3 regions of the Exiguobacterium sp. EF_C8 genome follow, and region 1 is predicted to be linked to each of the others. Evidence: riboswitches for the same ligand, from Rfam matches in the RefSeq annotation. Region 1 holds a riboswitch; each other region holds the start of a gene.

Region 1 (6,696 bases):
TGGGATACCAAACCCGTCATTGTTCCGTCCGTCAACAGATCGAGACAGATATTCTCAGCAACCGTCAAATACGGGACAAGTGCCACATCAACCTCTTGTTGGACGAGATCGATCCCGATTCGTTTTGCATCACGCGGAGATTGAATTGACAGCTCTTTTCCGTCAAGACGGATGATGCCTTCATCCGCTGTTTCCGCTCCGGATAAGACTTTCATCAGCGTCGACTTACCGGCACCATTCGCACCGACAAGCGCATGAATTTCACCAGACTTCACCTCAAAGGAGACTTGCTTGAGTGCCTGGACTCCCGGAAACGCAAGTGAAATCCCAGTCATCTCCAGGTGATGATTGATAGACGTCATTGTTTTTTATGGACGTCACGCAACCGGTCCATCCACGGCTCATTGAATTTATCCGACGTACTCCAACCTTTGATGATCGTATCGAGATTATACATCGTTGTGTCCTGCTTCAATGCTTTCTGCTCAACGAGTTTCGCATCGAGATCAAAGCTATCCGGCGTCTTCTCTCCGGCGATTTTCTTAGCCAGTAGTCGCATGTCCGTTTGTCCAATCAAGAACGGATCCACCGCACTCGTCGAAACCCAGTTGCTGCCTTTCTCACGCATCAGGTTGATGTCCTGATTTGAGACATCGATCGAGATCAATGGGATTTCTTGACGTTTATTATCCTTGAGCGATTTGTAAGCGCCTTTTGCGACTTCGTCCCATGCTCCCCAAACGGCATCAACGCTTCCTTTCGGGTATTTCGCGAGAATGGCATTCATCTTTGTCGCGATATCCCCTTGGACATCTTGGAAGTTCGTCGGTCCAACCGTCTCAAGCGTTTTGATTTTGCCGTCTGCTTCGTACGTCTTATAGATTTCTTGACGACGATCGAGCGGGGCAAAACCTGGTCCGAACCAGAGTTTGATGACACGGACCGGCTTTTTGTCCGTCACCTTCGTCACTTCATCGAGTGATAGCTTCGCAAGTTGATGATCGTTTTGGAACGTTTCCGTCACGTCTTGTAGAGATGCCCCTTTTTTCTTCGTGACCGTATCGAACGTCACGACCTTCAGTCCTTTATCGACTGCTGGTTTGATCATGTCATAGGCATAGTCTTCCTTACCGTGCGAAATGATGAGCCCATCATAATCTTGCTGAATCGCCTGCGCGACCAGTTCCTTGAACTTGACATCGTTACCTTCCGAAATGAACGTGCTGACTTTAAAGCCGAGCGCTTCTCCTTCACTTCGTGCGCCATCAAGGAATTGCTTCGTATGGTCGTCCGATGCGAGGTTACGGATGACGGCGATCTTGACGTCCGATTGAACTCCTTTTGGTACATCCTTGACGACTTTCGTCGTGGCTTCTCCATTCGCACAAGCTGCTAGTAACAGTGCCGGTGCTAGGACGGCGTAAGCTAGTTTTTTCATGACATATCTCCTTATCCGAGGGGTTGAAGCCCTGTTAATTGTTCAATCGTTTCTTCATTCGGTTGCGTGATGACACCAAGTTCGGTGATGATGCCCGTGATTAAGGTGTGTGGTGTGACATCAAAGGCCGGGTTGAAGACAGTAACTCCTTCTGGTGCTGTCGCAACACCTTGGACAGTCGTCACTTCCTGCGGATCACGTTCTTCAATTTCGATCGCGTCTCCGGAAACAAGTGAGAAATCAAACGTCGAGAGCGGTGCTGCGACGTAAAACGGGATACCGAAAGCTTGAGCGAGTAATGCTAGTTGGAACGTTCCGATCTTATTCGCCGTATCTCCGTTGCGTGTAATCCGGTCCGCCCCGACGATGATTGCATCGATCTGTTTTTCTTTCAGCGTATGGGCGACCATGTTATCTGTAATTAGCGTGACATCGATGCCGGCACGTTGTAGCTCCCATGTCGTCAGTCGTGCTCCCTGCAGTAATGGTCGCGTCTCACTCGCAAAAACAGATAATTCAATGCCGCGTTCTTTTGCGATATAGAACGGCGCAAGTGCTGTTCCATAAGCAGCGGTCGCAATCGATCCAGCATTACAGATCGTTAGGATCCGGTTACCTGACTGGAACAATTCAAGTGCATGAATCCCGATTTGACGTGACGTCTGCGCATCCTGATCGTATAAGGCAATCGTCCGCTGCTCGAGCCGTTCGCGGATCTCTTCTACCGACGTCCCGTCTTGAATGATTGGATTCAATTGATCAAGGACATTTCGTAAGTTAACAGCCGTCGGTCGTGTCGCGAGTAACGTCGCTGATGTCTCAAGCAAAGTCTGCTTATAGATCGACAGTTCTGCTTCAAACCGGTACGCCTCTTGAACGAGTACGAATCCGCCAAATAAACTGATCGCAGGCGCCCCTCGGACGCGCAGTTGTTTAATCGCTTCGACCGCTTGTGCAAGATCGGTAATGACTTCATAGTGTTCTTCCTGCGGTAGACGTGTCTGATCGAGAATCGTCAAGACACGATCTTCATAACGAATACTTTGAACGAATGTACTCATCGGCTAAGTTCCTCCGTTACGTCGAAGTTTCGTAAATCATCAAATGTCCGGCATTCGGTCCGACGTTTGATTAACGCCGATCCTAAACGTAAAGCATGTTGTTTTCGTTCTAGTCGTTCCGTCATAGAACTAATCGTTTCTAAATCAGCGACTGGTGCGAGTCCGATCGTCCGACGAATCAGTTCGCAACCGGCAAAGCCAAGGGCATCCTGCAAGATCGTGCTCAGTACATCGTCGACGAGTCCCGATGTCCGGAATGGTTCGACGGCTTCGCGTTCCCATAAGGCGCGGAACGTCGAAGCGAACGTCAGCCAGAACGTATCGATGTCGCGAATCCGGGCATCACGAAGTGCTGAATAATCCGGGTATGCTGCAAAGAATAAGTGGGCGATGAACTGTCCGACATCAAATCCGAATGGACCATAAAAGGCGAATTCTGGATCGATGACTTTCGTTTCCGTTGCCGAAGCAAAGATGCTTCCTGTATGTAGATCGCCGTGTAGCAACGCATCTCCTTTCGTGATGAAAAGCGCTTCGAGTTTTGCGACTTCGCGTTTCAACTCATCGTCCGCCCATAGACGTGCCACCTCTTCTTCAAGCCCGGCTTCAATCTCGTTCGTCTCCGCGTCATGGAACGGATCCGTGAAGATTAATTTTTCCGTGATGTCGCACAAGTCCGGATTGTAGTACGTTCGGGCGACACGTTTTTTTTCAACCGGACCAAGCGCAAAGTCCGATGTATGGAATAAAGTCCGAGCGAGATAAGAACCAATATGTTCCGCAAGCAACGGATACTGTTCACCTGCGAGTAAACCGCTTCGAACGATTGTCAGATGTGAAAGATCTTCCATGACCGTATACGCCTCGTCGTGACTAGCATGAAAAACACGCGGTACGAACGGCACGGCATGCCGGGCGAATTCACGGAGTGCGGATTGCTCGATCCACGCCCGCTCGAGTGATAGTGGCCAGCTCTCACCGACGACTTTCGCGTACGGGAGTGCTTGTTTTAGAATCAATCGATGTTCACCTTCTCGAATTCGAAAGACAAGGTTGAGATTGCCGTCGCCAATCTCTTCTGCTTCGACGGCTCCGTCGCCGATCAGTCCTAGTGAGCGGACCCGTTCGATCGCGTCCTGTTCTGTAAATGCTTTGTATGTCATCTCAGTTCCCCCTGTGTGATACACGAAAAAGCGCCTCTTTTCGTCATCGAAAAGAGGCGCAGGAAAGTCACTGCGTCCTCTTATCTCTCAGACGAAACGTCTGTTGGATGTAGCACCGTGCCAAGTGGTCGGTTGCTGCGGCGTCATCGGGCCAATTCCCTCTGCCAACTCGCGATAAGAGTCGTATGTAGTTGTCGTGTGTGATATTGATTTGAATCTTACGCAATCCTCTTCCCTGCTGTCAAACTAAAATCAGGGAGAAATGGACATCGTTTTCATGCCATCTATAGAAAGAGTATTTTCAAAAAAATAAATTTTCTAAAAATAGTTTGACAAGTCGTGACTCTCATGTAAAAATTGCAATTAGATTTCACAATTTCATCCAATTCTTATCAAGAGCAGACGGAGGGACAAGCCCTACGATGTCGCAGCAACCGACCTTTTGGCACGGTGCTAATTCTTGCAGCTACTAAGCTGACAGATAAGAGTCCACGTTCGAATCATTCATGGTCTCTTGTCGCTGACGAGAGACCATTTTTTTATTGAAGGAGGAAAGACATGGCTTACATCACAGCTACTTATCAATTGACCGCCCGCGATCGACTGGAGCAACGTGCCGAACAACTCGCGCTTGGTCTGACGGTTGGTTCCTGGACGGAGCTGAATCATCTTGAGCAACAACAACTCGCCTCGTTCAAAGGAGAAGTCGTACATACGGAAGAGCGCGACGGTAAAGGCTATATCACGATTCGTTACCCGGAACACAATGTATCGCGCGACTTTTCTGCGATCTTAACGACCGTCTTCGGAAAACTCTCACTCGACGGTGAAATCAAATTAACAGAATTGCTACTACCCGATACATTCACGTCGGATTTTCCAGGTGCGAAGTTCGGGATCGAAGGGGTTCGTTCCTTGATTGGTGTCGAAGATCGTCCACTGTTAATGAGCATCTTCAAAGGGGTCATCGGACGCGATTTATCGTTCCTTCGTGATCAACTCGAAGGACAACTTGCTGGTGGGATCGATCTCGTCAAGGACGATGAGATCCTATATGACAATCCGTTGACACCAACGATTGATCGGGCACGGATCGGACGTGAGGTTATCGATGCTCATTTCCACCGGACCGGTAAACGTGCGTTGTATGCGATCACACTTAGTGGTCCCGTCTTTACGCTCAAGGATCAAGCCAAACGATTGATTGACGCTGGAGCAACTGCTTTCTTGTTGAATACCTTCACATACGGACTCGACGTCTTACGTGAATTGGCAAGTGATCCGGAGATCAACGTTCCCATTTTCAATCATCCGGCTTACAGCGGTGCATTGATTGCCAGCCCGAACCACGGTGTTGCAGCGCCTGTCTTACTTGGCACATTACCGCGCGTTGCTGGTGCAGATTTAACGCTATTCCCGTCACCTTACGGCAATGTCGCTCTTCCGAAGGACGTCGCCCGCGGCATCGCGGTCGAAGCGACTCGCCTCGGTCAGACGAAAACGATTTTCCCTGTCCCTTCAGCCGGTATTCACCCAGGACTCGTCGCTCAACTCGTACGCGACTTCGGGATCGATTCCGTCATCAACGCTGGTGGTGGCGTACATGGTCATCCACAAGGTGCTGCGGCTGGTGTTATCGCTTTTCGTCAAGCACTTGATGCGGCACTCGCAAATGAATCCCTATCGAATGCTGCGTCACGACATGAAGAATTACGAGTCGCGCTTGACGCTTGGGGGATCAAGTCATGACCTTACGAATTCTTTGTGACTTCGACGGTACCGTAACGATGCAGGATAACATCATTGCACTCATGGAGGTATTTGTGCCAGTGAATGACTTCGAACCGTTGAAACGTGGCGTGCTCGACCGGACGTTATCGATCCAAAGTGGTGTCGGGCAGATGTTCGCGCTTCTGCCGTCCGACGGTAAAGCGGACTATCTTGATTTCTTGATGGAGCGCGCCGTCATTCGCGAAGGATTTTCGGAGTTGCTTCAGTACAGTCGTCGTCAAGGAATCCATTTTTCGATTGTTAGCGGTGGAATGGACTTTTTCGTCGAACCGATCTTAGCACCGTTCCTCGAGCAAGAGCAGATTTACTGTAACATTGCCGATTTCAGTGGTCCATTCGTCCACATCGATTGGCCACACGCCTGCGATGCCCATTGCACGAAGGGATGCGGCTGTTGTAAAACATCCGTTGCCCGTACATTATGCAAAGACGATGACGTCATCATCGTCATCGGTGACTCAGTGACGGACTTCGAACTCGCAAAACAAGCGGATCGTGTCTATGCCCGTGATTATCTGATCACGTTGTGTGAAGAAAATGATATCGCCTATACACCTTTTGAGACGTTCCACGATATCGTTCATGATTTAGCACGATCGGAGGTGACGATATGACATTCATGCGACGCTATGAAGAACTACGCGCCATCAAACAAGAACTTGCAGCGCGCGATTGGTTCCCTGGTACGAGTGGTAACCTCGCCATTCGGACGTCCGGTATTCCGATTGAATTTCTTGTGACGGCAAGTGGGAAAGATAAGCGGCAGACGACTCCTGACGACTTCGTTCATGTCGATGCGACCGGTCAATTGATCGGCGAGCAATCCGGGCGCCCTTCTGCTGAGACATTGCTCCATGTCGAAGTGTTCAACCGAACGAACGCCGGATGTTCCCTGCATGTCCATACGATTGCGAACAATGTGATTTCGGAGTTATATGGCGATCAGGGAAGTATCACCTTCTCCGGTCAAGAAATCATCAAGGCACTCGGTCACTGGGAAGAAGATGCGACGGTCACGGTGCCGATCATTCCGAATCACGCGGACATCCCGACACTCGCTGCTGCTTTTGCGCCATATGTCACAGCGGACAGCGGTGCCGTCCTGATTCGCAATCACGGAATCACGGTCTGGGCACCGACCGCCTTTGAAGCAAAGAAACACCTCGAAGCCTTCGAGTTTTTATTCAACTATACGTTGACGTTGCAATCATGCCGTCAATCTATCTATTAAAAGGAGGAATCA
Region 2 (6,696 bases), 1.1 Mb from region 1:
GTTTCATCATCTAACAGATGAGGAAAAGGGAGAAGCAATCGAACTGATGGCATCACATTTACCGGCAGACGGAAAAATCGTCTACGCGGATACGATGTTCGTCTCAGAAGAGGCACGCCTGCAAACGATCCGTGAAGCACGTGCTCAAGGGTTTGATGCGTTAGCGGAAGATCTCGAACGCGAGTTTTACCCGTTGATTCCAGTCATGGAAGAATTGTTTACATCACGAGGATTCACTGTTAAATTTATACAATACAATCACTTCGTCTGGCTCGTAGAAGCCGAGAAAATGGGGGAATAAATCATGGCACTTCAAAAAATGAACGTCGAAAGCTTTAACCTGGATCATACGAAAGTCAAAGCACCTTACATCCGCGTCGCAGGATATAAAGAAGGTAAAGTCGACCAAGTCGTCAAATACGATATCCGTTTCACACAACCAAACGTTGAGCAAATGCCGATGCGTGCGATGCACACACTCGAGCACTTACTTGCTGAAAACATCCGTAACTACTCGGATGATGTCATCGATGTCTCGCCGATGGGATGCCAAACAGGTTTCTATATGGCGATGATGAACTTCGACTCGGTCGAAAAAATGAGCGAACTCGTTGAGAAGACGTTGAAAGACGTCCTCGCAGCAGAAGAGATTCCAGCGCAAAACGAAGTCCAATGTGGATTTGCGAGCGCACATGACCTCAAAGGAGCGAAGCACTATGCCGAGAAAATGCTTGCCGGTCGTGATGAATGGGACATCGTCTTCGGATGATCGCGAACAACGTCCGCGACCTCGTCGGAAACACACCACTCTACGAGATCACTTCATTCGATTTGCCTGCTGGTACGCGCATTTTGGCGAAGCTCGAATGGATGAACCCTGGGGGCAGCGTCAAAGACCGCCTTGGCATTCAACTCGTTGATGCAGCAATCGAAAACGGACATGTGACACCAGGCGGTACGATCATCGAGCCGACAGCCGGGAATACCGGCATCGGCTTGGCGCTCGCCGCTAAAAAATACGATCTCCAAGTCATCTGTGTCGTTCCGGAAAAATTCAGTCAGGAAAAGCAGACGTTGATGCGGGCACTCGGCGCAACCGTCGTCAACACGCCGACTGAACTCGATATGCAAGGGGCCATCGACCGGGCAAAAGAACTCGGTCAGGAAATTCCGAATAGTTACGTTCCGTTACAATTCGAAAACGAAGAGAACCCAGTCACGTATCAGCGGACACTCGGTCCTGAGCTGATTGCGGACTTACCGCATATCGACTGGTTCGTTGCCGGTTGTGGTTCAGGTGGTACGTTCGCCGGAACAGCGGACTTCTTAAAACAACGTCTCGGTACAAAAGCAGCAATCGTCGAACCGGAAGGCTCCGTCTTGAACGGTGGTCCAGCCGGTCCGCATAAGACAGAAGGTATCGGTACAGCGAAATGGCCAAGCCTCGTTCCGCATGAACTCGTTGATGAGATTCATACGATTTCTGACCGTGATGCATTTGACGCGGTTCATACACTCGCTGCTCGCGAAGGATTACTCGTCGGTAGCTCAGCAGGGGCAGCGCTCGTTGCTGCGCTTGATATCGCAAAGCGTCACCCCGGCAGTACGATCGTCACCGTCTTCGCAGACAGTGCCGAACGCTATTTAAGCCAACAAATCTTTGAAAAGGTGGACGAAACTCATGCGTAAGAAGACAGCATTGATTCATGGAGGAACAGGTGTCGATCGGGCAACAGGAGCCGTTACACCTCCAATCTATCAAACAAGCACATACAAGCAAGATAAAATCGGTCAACTTAAGGACGGATACGAATACTCACGGACAGCGAACCCGACACGGACGAGCATCGAACGATTGATTGCGGATCTTGAAGGCGGCGCACGTGGTTTTGCGTTCGGTTCTGGGATGGCAGCGATTCATGCCGTCTTCCACTTGCTTGAGTCTGGCGACCACATCGTCATGACAGATGATGTCTACGGTGGTACGTTCCGCTTGATGCAACGCGTCTTACCGAAGTTCAACATTCAAGTGACATTCGTCGATACGACGGACCTTGCAGCAACGGAAGCAGCGATCCAAGACAACACGAAGATCGTCTACGTCGAAACACCGACGAACCCGTTGTTGAAAGTAACGGACATCGCAGCGATCGCAACGATCGCCAAACGTCACGATCTTAAACTCGTCGTCGACAACACGTTCGCGACACCATATCATCAACAACCACTCGCGCTCGGTGCAGACATCGTCTTGCACAGTGCGACGAAATACATCGGCGGACACTCGGACGTCGTCGCTGGACTTGTCGTCGTCAAAGATGATGCGCTCGGCGAAGAGATGCACTTCATCCAAAACTCGACAGGCGGCGTGCTTGGACCGCAAGACAGCTTCTTGCTCGTCCGTGGTCTTCGTACACTCGGTATCCGGATGGATGCGATCGAAGAGACAGCCCATGATCTCGTTGCGTTCTTGCAAGCGCAAGACATCGTCTCGAACATCTTCTACCCAGGACTTGCATCGCATCCTGGTCACGACATCCAAGCGAAACAAGCGACTGGATTTGGTGGGATGATCAGCTTTGATGTCGGTTCAGCAGCGAACGCAGAAAAACTCGTCGAGGCGACACATTTCTTCACACTTGCTGAGAGTCTTGGTGCCGTCGAGAGCCTGATTTCGGTTCCGGCACGGATGACGCACGCGTCGATCCCAGCAGAACGTCGCGCAGAACTCGGCATCACGGACGGTCTCGTCCGGATTTCAGTTGGACTTGAGGATGCGGAGGATTTGAAAGAAGACTTAACGCGTGCTTTCACGTTCCTCGAAAAAGTTTCTGAAAAAACTGTTTGACAACAAAAATAACCCCTGCTAATATTCAGAATATATTCTACAAACTTAATACCGAAACTCTTATCAAGAGTGGTGGAGGGACTGGCCCGATGAAACCCGGCAACCGCGGATCTAATCCGAAGTGGTGCTAATTCCAGCAGACAAAAGTCTGGGAGATGAGAGCAAATGGTTTTGTGTACTGAAAAGTGCGCGCGTTTGCTCTAAAACGCGCGCACTTTTTTTATTTTAGGAGGGACAGTTGTGATTCGTTTACAAGACGTAGGAAAGATTTATCGCTCAAAGCGCGGAGCGGTCGAAGCCGTCGCGAATGTCGATCTGACAATCGAGCGCGGTGAAATTTTTGGAATAATCGGTTATTCCGGAGCAGGGAAATCGACCTTGATCCGATTGCTGAATATGCTTGAGGCACCGACGAGTGGTTCGATCCAAATCGATGGTGTCGAAATGACATCGCTGAAACCTAGAGAATTACGGGGCGTCCGCAAGAATGTCTCGATGGTCTTCCAGCACTTCAACTTACTTTGGTCACGAACAGTTGAAGAGAACATCATGTTCCCACTCGAACTTGGTGGCTTTCCGAAGGCACGCCGCAAGGAACGGGTCGCGGAACTGATCCAACTCGTTGGTTTGGATGGACGCGAAAAAGCCTATCCGTCGCAATTATCCGGTGGTCAAAAGCAACGTGTCGGTATCGCTCGGGCACTGGCATCGAACCCGGACGTTCTCTTATGTGACGAGGCAACAAGTGCACTCGATCCGAAGACGACGGACTCGATTCTTGAGTTACTCGTCGACATCAATGAAAAATTGAAACTGACGATCGTCTTGATCACACACGAGATGCACGTCATTCAAAAAATCTGTCACCGGGTCGCCGTCATGGAGGCCGGTAAAATCGTCGAACAAGGACCGGTCGCAGAAGTCTTCCGTCATCCGAAGCAAGCGATGACGAAGGAATTCGTCAAACAATTGACGTCGCCATCGGAAAACGAGTTGACGTTCGCGAAACTCCGCGAACGCTACCCAACCGGAAAAATCGTTCAGTTGACATTCGTCGGATCGACGGCGGAAAGTCCGATCCTCGCGGAAGTCATGAAGGATTCACCCGTCCTGTTCAATATCATCGGCGGAAACGTCGGTCAATCACAGGAAGGGGCGCTCGGTACGCTGTTCATTCAGTTAATCGGGGAAACAGAAGCAACACAAGCGGTCATCACGAAGCTTCAAGCCAGTGATGTTGAAGTGGAGGTGGATCACCGATGATTTCATTCTTTGACAACCTAGACTGGGACATGGTGTGGGAAGCGACAGGCAGTACGATCTATATGACGGCAGTCGCTGGTCTTTCGACATTCGTTCTCGGTTTGATCATTGGTTTATTATTGTTTGCGACAAATGAAGAATTGTTGTTCAAAAATCGGGCGTTTTATTCGATCTTGAGCTTGATCGTTAACGTCTTCCGTTCGATTCCGTTCATCATCTTACTGATCTTATTGATTCCATTTACGAAAGCAGTCGTCGGTTCGTTCCTCGGACCAACAGCAGCATTACCGGCACTGATTTTAGGAGCCGCACCGTTCTACGGTCGGATGGTTGAACTCGCACTTCGCGAAGTCGATAAAGGTGTCATCGAGGCAGCTGAATCGATGGGCGCGACGAAGTTCCAAATCATCTACAAAGTCTTAATCCCAGAAGCATTGCCTGCTATCGTTTCTGGTATCACGGTTACACTCGTTGCACTTGTCGGTTACACGGCAATGGCCGGAGTAGTCGGCGGAGGTGGACTCGGGGACATGGCCTTCATCGAAGGATTCCAGCGTTCTCAAAACGATGTCATCGTCATTGCGACACTCTTAATCTTAGCAATCGTCTTCGTCATCCAAATCATTGGGGACTTACTGATCCGAGCAATCGATAAACGTTAATTCAAATTTTATTCATATTGGAGGAATCATTCATGAAAGTTTGGAAAAAATTCGTAGGTACTGCCGCTGTATCCGTTTTAGCAATCAGTCTTGCTGCTTGTGGCGAAAAATCATCAGGAAGCGACAACAAGACACTCGTCATCGGTGCTTCAAACGTACCGCACGCTGAGATTCTCGAGCACGTTAAAAAGGAATATGAAGCAAAAGGCTACAAACTTGAAATCAAGAAATTCCAAGATTATGTGCTTCCGAACAAAGCGCTCGCTGAAAAAGAACTCGACGCGAACTACTTCCAGCATGTGCCGTATCTCGAGCAACAAGAGAAAGAAAACAAATCGTATAAGTTTGCGAACGCAGGTGGCGTCCACGTTGAACCACTCGGTATCTATTCGAAGAAATACAAGTCACTCGATAAGTTGCCAAACGGTGCAACGATCTTAACGAGCTCAAACGTCGCGGAACGCGGTCGAGTCTTGACGTTCCTTCAAAACGAAGGATTAATCAAACTCAAAGACGGTAAAACGACAGACGCGCAACTCGGTGACATCGCGGAGAACCCGAAGAAACTCAAGTTCAAGACGAACATCGAAGCATCGCTTCTTCCGCAAGCTTACAAAAACAATGAAGGCGACGCAGTCCTCATCAACACGAACTATGCGATCGATAACGGTTTGAACCCGTTGAAAGACGCGATCGCGTCAGAAGATGAGTCTTCACCATACGTCAACATCATCGTTACACGTGATGGTGATGAAAAAGACAAGCGTGTCACAGCACTTCTTGACGTTCTACACGAAAAGAAAAACCAAGATTGGATTCTCGACAAGTACAAAGGTGCGGTCGTTCCAGTCAGCAAATAAGTTCACCGAAGCCGGCATCCTTCCTATATAATGGAAGGATGCTTTTCATTTGTCTGAAACAGGGGTTAGGGGGAATCATATGCAACGCATACGTCAACTGCATCCGTTGACACTCGGGGTCTTGTTCGGGACGTTTTTCTCACGTCTCGGAACGTTCATTACGATGCCGTTTTTCGCTATCTACATGACGACCGTTCTGAAGTTTGATCCGGTCGATGTCGGCTGGGTTCTCAGTATTTCGGCGATCGCCAGTCTCGTTATGAGTTTCATCGGCGGTACATTGTCGGACCGGTATGGTCGCCGGACGATGATGCTTGCCGGAACGATCGGGTTCGCGATCGTCTTCATCGCACTCGCGCAAGTCGAGACGTTCTGGGCATTCTTCATCCTCAGTGCCTTGAACGGAGTCTGTCGTTCGATTTTCGAACCATCCGCTCGTGCCTTGATCAGTGATACGACGGACGAAGCAAATCGGTTATTCGTCTTCAACATTCGTTACGCGATGATCAACATCGCAGCTGCGATCGGACCAGGAATTGCCTTACTGCTGAGTGCGGGGAATACGTCCGCAACGTTTTACATCACGGCGTTCGTCTATATGGCATACGGGGTGATGATTGGATTCTTATTTAAACGTCATCCAATCACTGAGACACATGGTGGCAAGAAGGTCTCATTCGGAGCGACGGTTCGTCTGTTGCGGACGGATATCGCCTTTACGCTGGCACTCGCCGGCATCATCTTCGGGGTCTTCGGCTACAGTCAGTTCAATTCGACCTTGCCGCAATTCTTGACTGAGACGTCACTCCTTGAAGGCGGGAAGACACTCTATGCGATCTTAATCACGATCAATGCGATCACCGTCTTGATCGTGCAGTATCCGATCATGAAGTTCGGCGTCAAGACGTCACCGCTCGTTTCGATCACGACCGGGATTGCGACTGTTGCGATCGGACTGTTCGTCATGGGGAATGCAAACGCGATCTGGTGGATGATCGTCGCGATGTTCATCTTCACGTGCGGGGAAGTGATGATGTTCACGATGACCGACATCTTGACTGAT
Region 3 (6,696 bases), 470 kb from region 1:
ATCGACGATGATGTCCTTGTGTTTTCCGATCGCGCGCATGATATCTCCGTCACTGATATAACCGACGACCTCTTGCTCGGCATTGATGACGGGTACGCCGCTAATACCAGATTGAATGAATCGTTCGATGACCGTACGAATCAGATCTGTATCGTTTACCGTAATGACCTCTTGTTTCATCGATTCATAAGCTTTCATCTGAATTCTCCTTTGTCGTTCGTTTCTCATCTACGAAAGTTGTATGATACAATTAAAAGAACAAAAATGATTGTATAATACAACTACAACTCTGTCAAGCCTCCTGCTTTTCGCATTGACAGCTTATCCACATTGGGTAATCATGAGGGACAGAGAGACTTTTTTGAAAGGGGAGATACCCGATGTCTCAACAATCACTCGAAACCATTGAACTCGAGTTAGCGATCCTGATCCGGCGCTTAACGACGGCGACGGCAGACAATCGTAATTTGGACCGTGCTTCTTATCTCTTACTGCGACAATTAGCGGATTCCGGCAACGTCGGTGTTAAAACACTTGCCCGTGAACTTCAGCTCGATGTCTCGACCGTCAGTCGCCAAGCAGCGGCACTCGATCAGAAGCAACTCGTTGAAAAAGTAAAAGATCCGACAGATGGGCGAGCCTTTTTCTATCATATTACAGATAAAGGACAACAAGAACTCACCATCTACCGAACCGCACGTCTCGCGAGCATCGAACGTCTACTGACAGACTGGCCAGCGGATGATGCAGAAGATTTCGGACGCCTATTGCAACAATTCAATCGCGCCTTGCGCGAACGGTAATGGAATCACACCATTAAAAAAACGGACGCGAAATCGATTGATTTCGTGTCCGTTTTTTCGTCATCATTCATCACGTATGAGAAACCTGGCAAACCGAACGAATTTGCGCGATATGTTCCGGTGAAGTTCTACAACAACCGCCAATCAATCGTGCTCCAGCTTCATACCATGTCTTTGCGATGGCTTGGAACGACGTGCACTGATTCGTACCCGACCACGTCTTTGCGACCGGATCATAGACTTCACCGGAGTTCGGATAGACAATGATTGGAACACTCGTCAACGTCTTAACTTGACGGATGAAGTCGGTCGCGTAGGATGCCGGAAAACAATTTGCACCGATTGCTGCAAGTTGCGGATGCTGTCCGATTGTCTCGATGCATATCGCAAGCGGTGTTCCCTCACTGATGTGCGTCGCATCTTGAAGCGAGAACGTCAGCCAAGCAGATACTTCCGGGAACGCTTCGAGAATCCCGAACAACACGACAGCTTCCTCAAGCGACGGAATCGTCTCGAATGCCAGCAGATCAGCCCCCGCTTCAATCAATGCTTCGATGCGCGGTCTGTGGAAGGCTTCTAGCACATCTGCTGACACACCATAATGACCGCGATACTCAGAACCATCTGCTAAGTAGGCACCATAAGGACCAACTGATCCCGCGATCAATGCGGCACTCTTTCCGCTACGCGTCCGTGCATCTTGCGCTAAGGTAACCGTTTGTCGAATTAACGCTTGTGCTTCCTCGGTCGTGATGTGACGTTGCTTGAATCCTTCGATACTTGCTTGATAGCTTGAGGTGATCGCAACATCGGCGCCTACTTCAAAGTAATCGTGATGGACACGCTCAATCTGTTCCGGTGCTTCGATTAAGAGGCGTGCTGACCAGAGTGGATCGTTCAGGTCGAATCCCTTTTGTTCGAGTTCAGTCGCAAGCGCACCATCTAAAATTAGGAAAGGAACTTCCTGTAATCGTTGATCAACTGGATTTTTGATTCGGGACATCTTCAACACTCCGTTTCTGAGAAGAATTCGTGAACGCATGAACGACATAACAGATCACGATGAATGGGATACCGCAATACAAGGCGACTCGTTGCGTCGGATCAAATCCGATACCAATCAGGGAAATCAAACAGACGACGAAAGCGGCGATCGGTACCAATGGAAAGAGTGGTGTACGATAGACCAATTCGTCGACCGTATGCCCTTCGCGGAGGAATTGTTTCCGGAAGCGATACTGCGCAACGCTGATACTCATCCAGACGACGACGACAGCAAGGCCGGAAATCGAGACGAGCGCAATATAGACACTTCCTGCTGCATAGATGCTAGACAGCAAAGCAAGTCCTCCGCCAAGCATGCTGAACAATACAGCTCGAAGTGGAACCCCACTTGGCGTCACCTGGGCGAAGAAGCGCGGAATCATGCGTTCGTTCGCAAGCGACCAAAGCATCCGGGAGGCAGCGTAAAGCCCAGAGTTCGCTGCCGACAAGATCGCTGTCAGAATGACGAAGTTCATCACGTCTGCCGCATACGGAATTCCGATTCGTTCGAACACCGCAACGAACGGACTTTCGAGCACGCCCTTCCCTTCCGTTGGCAATAAGACGGCTAATACGATGATCGTACCGACGAAAAAGAGGACGAGTCGCAAAATCGTTGTTCGGATCGCAAGCGGAATCGTCCGCTTCGGATCGACCGCTTCACCCGCTGCGACGCCGATCAATTCCGTTCCTGAGTAAGCAAAGTTCACAGCAAGCATCGTCATGAAGATCGCAAATGCTCCATTTGGAAACAATCCTCCTTCCGTTAAGGAAGAAAAGAATGGTGCTGGGCTACCATCTTGTAATGGGATGAAGCCAACGATGGCTCCCGCACCAAGTAAAATGAAAGCAATGATCGTTACGACCTTAATGGCGGAGAACCAAAACTCGACTTCAGCAAATACGCGGACCTTCAAGACGTTGATACCAAGGATCATCGCAGCGAATAATGCACTGAACACCCAGACTGGAATCGACGGGAACCAACGTTGCATTAAAATGCCTGCTGCCGTGAATTCTGAACCAAGGGCGACCGTCCACGTCAGCCAGTAGAGCCAGGCCACCGTATAACCGGTACCGGGTCCGATATACTTCGTTGCGTACTTATGGAATGATCCGGTTTCCGGCATGTGTACAGCGAGTTCGCCAAGACTTAGCATGACTAAGTAGACGACGACGGCTCCGATCAAATACGACAAAATCGTTCCGACACGTCCCGCTTGTTCCAACGTATAACCTGTACTTAAAAATAATCCTGTTCCAATGACGCCTCCTAACGACAGCATGATCAGATGACGTGATTCCATCTTGCGTCGAAACGCTCCGCTCGTTTTCATGAATCCATTTCCTCCTCGTTCCCCCTATTTCAAACAAAAAACGCATCCTCACGGATGCGTCGGTCGACAATTCGGAAATCTTATCGATCGGGTGCAGCACCCGCAGGAATTAGCACAGTATCTTTCGACCTGTTGCTGAGGTTTCATAGGGCCAGTCCCTCCACCTCTCTGGATAAGTATGTAATTGTTCCTAACCATATCAGAATGCAGATAATTCAGTCAACAGGCATTTCCCGATTTTTTTGATAGATCCATAAATTAGATTCAATCAGTTGAAGATGACGTGAAGAGCGTGTTTCGAGCAACGTACTAAAGAAATGTTTCACTTCGACGGGCTGACCCTTTTCCATGTCCCGTAACATTGACGATTTCATCGTGTCTTCCATTGCATGCATCTGCTTCAGCAAGACCGCTTCTACATCGTCATTAAAGACTGCGCCTTGTTCTTCCATCGCTTGCTTCGCTTCCTTCATGACGTCTTGAATCATCTGATGACCAATTGGGTCCTTGCGAATTGGACCGATGGCAGAGCGAAATAGTGTCGTCACGCCCGCAAATGTCGAAATGAAGAGGTACTTTTGCCACATGTCATCCATGATATGCATCGAGTACGCCATCAGTGCCTTCGCTTTCGCAAAACGTGTTGCAATCTCCTCTAAACGCGCTGTTGGTTTACCGGTTCGTGAACCAAACAATAGCCGATGCGACGGGCTTGTCTGTACAATACGCCCTTCTGCATCAAGCGTCGATTCAATGAAGCAAAGCCCGCCCAGTACTCGATCTTCTCCGAAGACTTCTGTTAACCGTCGTATATGCTGCATGCCGTTCAACAAAGGAATGATGTACGTCTCGCTCGAAACAAATGGCGCAAGATCCTGTAGGACATCATCCAAGTGATAGGCTTTCGTCGAAAGTAAGACGACATCAAATGTGTGATTCAGTCGCATGTCTCGTGTCACTAACTGAGGCGTGATCATAACATCACCATGAGGACTAGTGATCTGTAACCCTGTCTTTTGTAATTGTTCATAGCGCTTCGGACGAACAAGGAATGTCACCTGTTCCCCTTGCTCAGCAAGACGTCCCCCGAAATAACCTCCAACTGCTCCGGCACCTACGACTAAAACATGCATATGCATTACCTCCTTTTTAACTAATCGATTCGTTACTTACTCCTTCACCCTAACATATCGGAAACCATTTTCCTGATTCCTGCTTGAATCACTAAAATGTAAGTTAAGCGTTTGCATTTTAGAAAAAAACGTTTATACTAACTTGTATACAAGTATACTCACTTTAGAAATCAGGTGATTCCATGTCAGAACTGTTATACCCCTTGAAGTGGTTAGCAAAAGCTTCCGCTGGAGATCGTGTCGCACACGAGCTACGGATGCGCATCATTTCAGGAAATATTGAAAGCGGTACCATTTTATCCGAAAACAAATTAGCCTCTGATTTTTCAGTCAGTCGCTCGCCCGTCCGTGATGCGTTAAAGGTCCTTGCAGCCGAACAGTTGATTCGTCTCGAACGAATGGGGGCGGTCGTCGTCGGTTTATCCGAGCGCGACATTCAAGAAATCTATGATGTCCGGTTACTCATCGAAACGTTCGTCTTCGAGCGACTTGTTAAGGTCGAACGGGCAGAACTCGTCCGTGAACTCAGCAAAATTCTCGAAATGATGAAGGTTGCCGTCAAATATAAGGATGCTGATGAATTCTCTTTCCAAGACGTACTGTTTCATGAAACAATCATCCGCTCGATTGATCATGGGTATGTCAGCATGATTTGGCAAAATCTCAAACCAGTCATGGAAAGTTTCATCCTCCTATCGATGCGGGTACGATTCGAGGAAGACATCGAAGACTTTGAACGCATCCTCGCGAACCATGCCTTGTATATCGAAGCGATCGAGACAGGAGATCGTGAACGGATGGTTGCTTCCTTACATCAGAACTTTGATGATGTTCAGGAAGTCGAAGATCTCTGGAAAACGCAACAAATGATGTCGAAAGGAGTCGATTCACATGACTGAATACATGTTAGGCGTCGATATCGGAACGACGAGTACGAAAGCAGTCTTATTTACGACAAAAGGAGAGGTCATCGGACAAACGAACGTCGGTTACCCACTCCACACACCGAACCGTTCGACGGCGGAACAGGATCCGGAAGAAATTTTTGATGCCGTACTCGAATCCATCCGCTTGATCACAAAACGTCATCCGAGCATGCCACCGAAGTTCGTCGCGTTCAGTAGTGCCATGCACAGTTTGATTGCGATGGACGCACAACATCAACCGTTGACTGCCTGCATCACATGGGCGGACAGTCGGAGTGAAGCATGGTCGAACAAGATTAAGGAACAATATGGTCTCTCGATCTATCACCGGACCGGGACACCGATTCATCCGATGTCACCGCTTAGCAAAATCAGTTGGCTCGTCGAAGATCGTCCGGAGCTCCACGCTCAAACGAAAAAGTATGTCGGGATCAAGGAGTTCGTGTTCCAAAGACTGTTCGGAACATATGTCATCGACCACTCTCTCGCTTCAGCAACTGGTCTCTTTAATATTCATGAATTAGGTTGGGATACGGGCGCACTGCATGTCGCGGGTATCGATGCAAGCTATTTATCGGAACCCGTACCGACAACGACGTCATGTACCGGACTTAATACTGATTACGCACGACAAATGGGACTATCCGTCGATACGCCGTTCTTAGTCGGTGCCAGTGATGGTGTCCTCTCCAATTTAGGTGTCAACGCGATTCGCAAAGGGGAAATCGCGATCACGATCGGAACGAGCGGTGCCATCCGAACGATCATTGATCGTCCACAAACGGATGAAAAAGGACGAACGTTCTGTTACGCACTGACCGAGGACCACTGGGTCATCGGCGGCCCCGTCAATAACGGAGGAATGGTCTTACGGTGGATTCGTGACGAACTCGCTTCAGCAGAAGTCGAGACAGCAAAACGCCTCGGCATCGATCCGTATGCTGTCCTGACGAAGATTGCCGAACGCGTCCGCCCGGGGTCCGACGGTCTGTTGTTCCATCCTTACTTGTCCGGTGAACGAGCACCGCTATGGAATCCGGACGTCAGCGGTTCATTCTTCGGTTTGACGCTCTCACACAAAAAAGAGCACATGATCCGGGCAGCACTAGAAGGCGTCATCTACAATCTGTATACCGTCTTCCTCGCACTCGTCGAATGCATGGATGGTCCTGTGACGCGGATTCAGGCAACCGGTGGATTTGCCCGGTCTGAAGTCTGGCGCCAAATGATTGCGGACATCTTTGAGTCGGAAGTCGTCATTCCGGAAAGTTTCGAAAGTTCATGTCTTGGCGCTTGTATTCTCGGACTGTATGCGACAGGGGAAATCGATTCGTTCGAAGTCGTATCCAAGATGATTGGGGAAACACATCGCCATGTACCAAATGAAGAAGCGATGCATGAATATCGTCAGCTTTTACCGATTTTCATTAGTCTAGCGCGGACATTATCCGAA

The links. A riboswitch is a leader RNA that binds a small molecule or an ion and turns the genes downstream of it on or off. The one in region 1 is predicted to bind S-adenosylmethionine.
Positions count from the first base shown of each region.
Region 2: another riboswitch for S-adenosylmethionine. It lies ahead of ACY2IG_RS13255 (methionine ABC transporter ATP-binding protein); the one in region 1 lies ahead of mtnK (S-methyl-5-thioribose kinase).
Region 3: another riboswitch for S-adenosylmethionine. It lies ahead of ACY2IG_RS16310 (amino acid permease); the one in region 1 lies ahead of mtnK (S-methyl-5-thioribose kinase).

Region 1 is NZ_CM143264.1:461,260-467,955, reverse strand. Features, by position in the region: gene ACY2IG_RS02555 (sugar ABC transporter ATP-binding protein) at 1-362, opposite strand, end outside; gene ACY2IG_RS02550 (sugar ABC transporter substrate-binding protein) at 359-1,438, opposite strand; gene mtnA (S-methyl-5-thioribose-1-phosphate isomerase) at 1,450-2,499, opposite strand; gene mtnK (S-methyl-5-thioribose kinase) at 2,496-3,662, opposite strand; SAM riboswitch class I at 3,740-3,843, opposite strand; SAM riboswitch class I at 4,049-4,150, shown strand; gene ACY2IG_RS02535 (2,3-diketo-5-methylthiopentyl-1-phosphate enolase) at 4,221-5,411, shown strand; gene ACY2IG_RS02530 (2-hydroxy-3-keto-5-methylthiopentenyl-1-phosphate phosphatase) at 5,408-6,067, shown strand; gene ACY2IG_RS02525 (methylthioribulose 1-phosphate dehydratase) at 6,064-6,684, shown strand.
Region 2 is NZ_CM143264.1:2,493,310-2,500,005, reverse strand. Features, by position in the region: gene ACY2IG_RS13275 (class I SAM-dependent methyltransferase) at 1-301, shown strand, start outside; gene ACY2IG_RS13270 (S-ribosylhomocysteine lyase) at 305-769, shown strand; gene ACY2IG_RS13265 (PLP-dependent cysteine synthase family protein) at 766-1,689, shown strand; gene ACY2IG_RS13260 (bifunctional cystathionine gamma-lyase/homocysteine desulfhydrase) at 1,682-2,848, shown strand; SAM riboswitch class I at 2,906-3,010, shown strand; gene ACY2IG_RS13255 (methionine ABC transporter ATP-binding protein) at 3,089-4,111, shown strand; gene ACY2IG_RS13250 (methionine ABC transporter permease) at 4,108-4,773, shown strand; gene ACY2IG_RS13245 (MetQ/NlpA family ABC transporter substrate-binding protein) at 4,806-5,633, shown strand; gene ACY2IG_RS13240 (MDR family MFS transporter) at 5,713-6,696, shown strand, end outside.
Region 3 is NZ_CM143264.1:3,087,802-3,094,497, forward strand. Features, by position in the region: gene ACY2IG_RS16295 (CBS domain-containing protein) at 1-198, opposite strand, end outside; gene ACY2IG_RS16300 (MarR family winged helix-turn-helix transcriptional regulator) at 381-803, shown strand; gene mmuM (homocysteine S-methyltransferase) at 874-1,806, opposite strand; gene ACY2IG_RS16310 (amino acid permease) at 1,781-3,184, opposite strand; SAM riboswitch class I at 3,262-3,363, opposite strand; gene ACY2IG_RS16315 (ketopantoate reductase family protein) at 3,400-4,317, opposite strand; gene ACY2IG_RS16320 (GntR family transcriptional regulator) at 4,500-5,216, shown strand; gene gntK (gluconokinase) at 5,209-6,696, shown strand, end outside.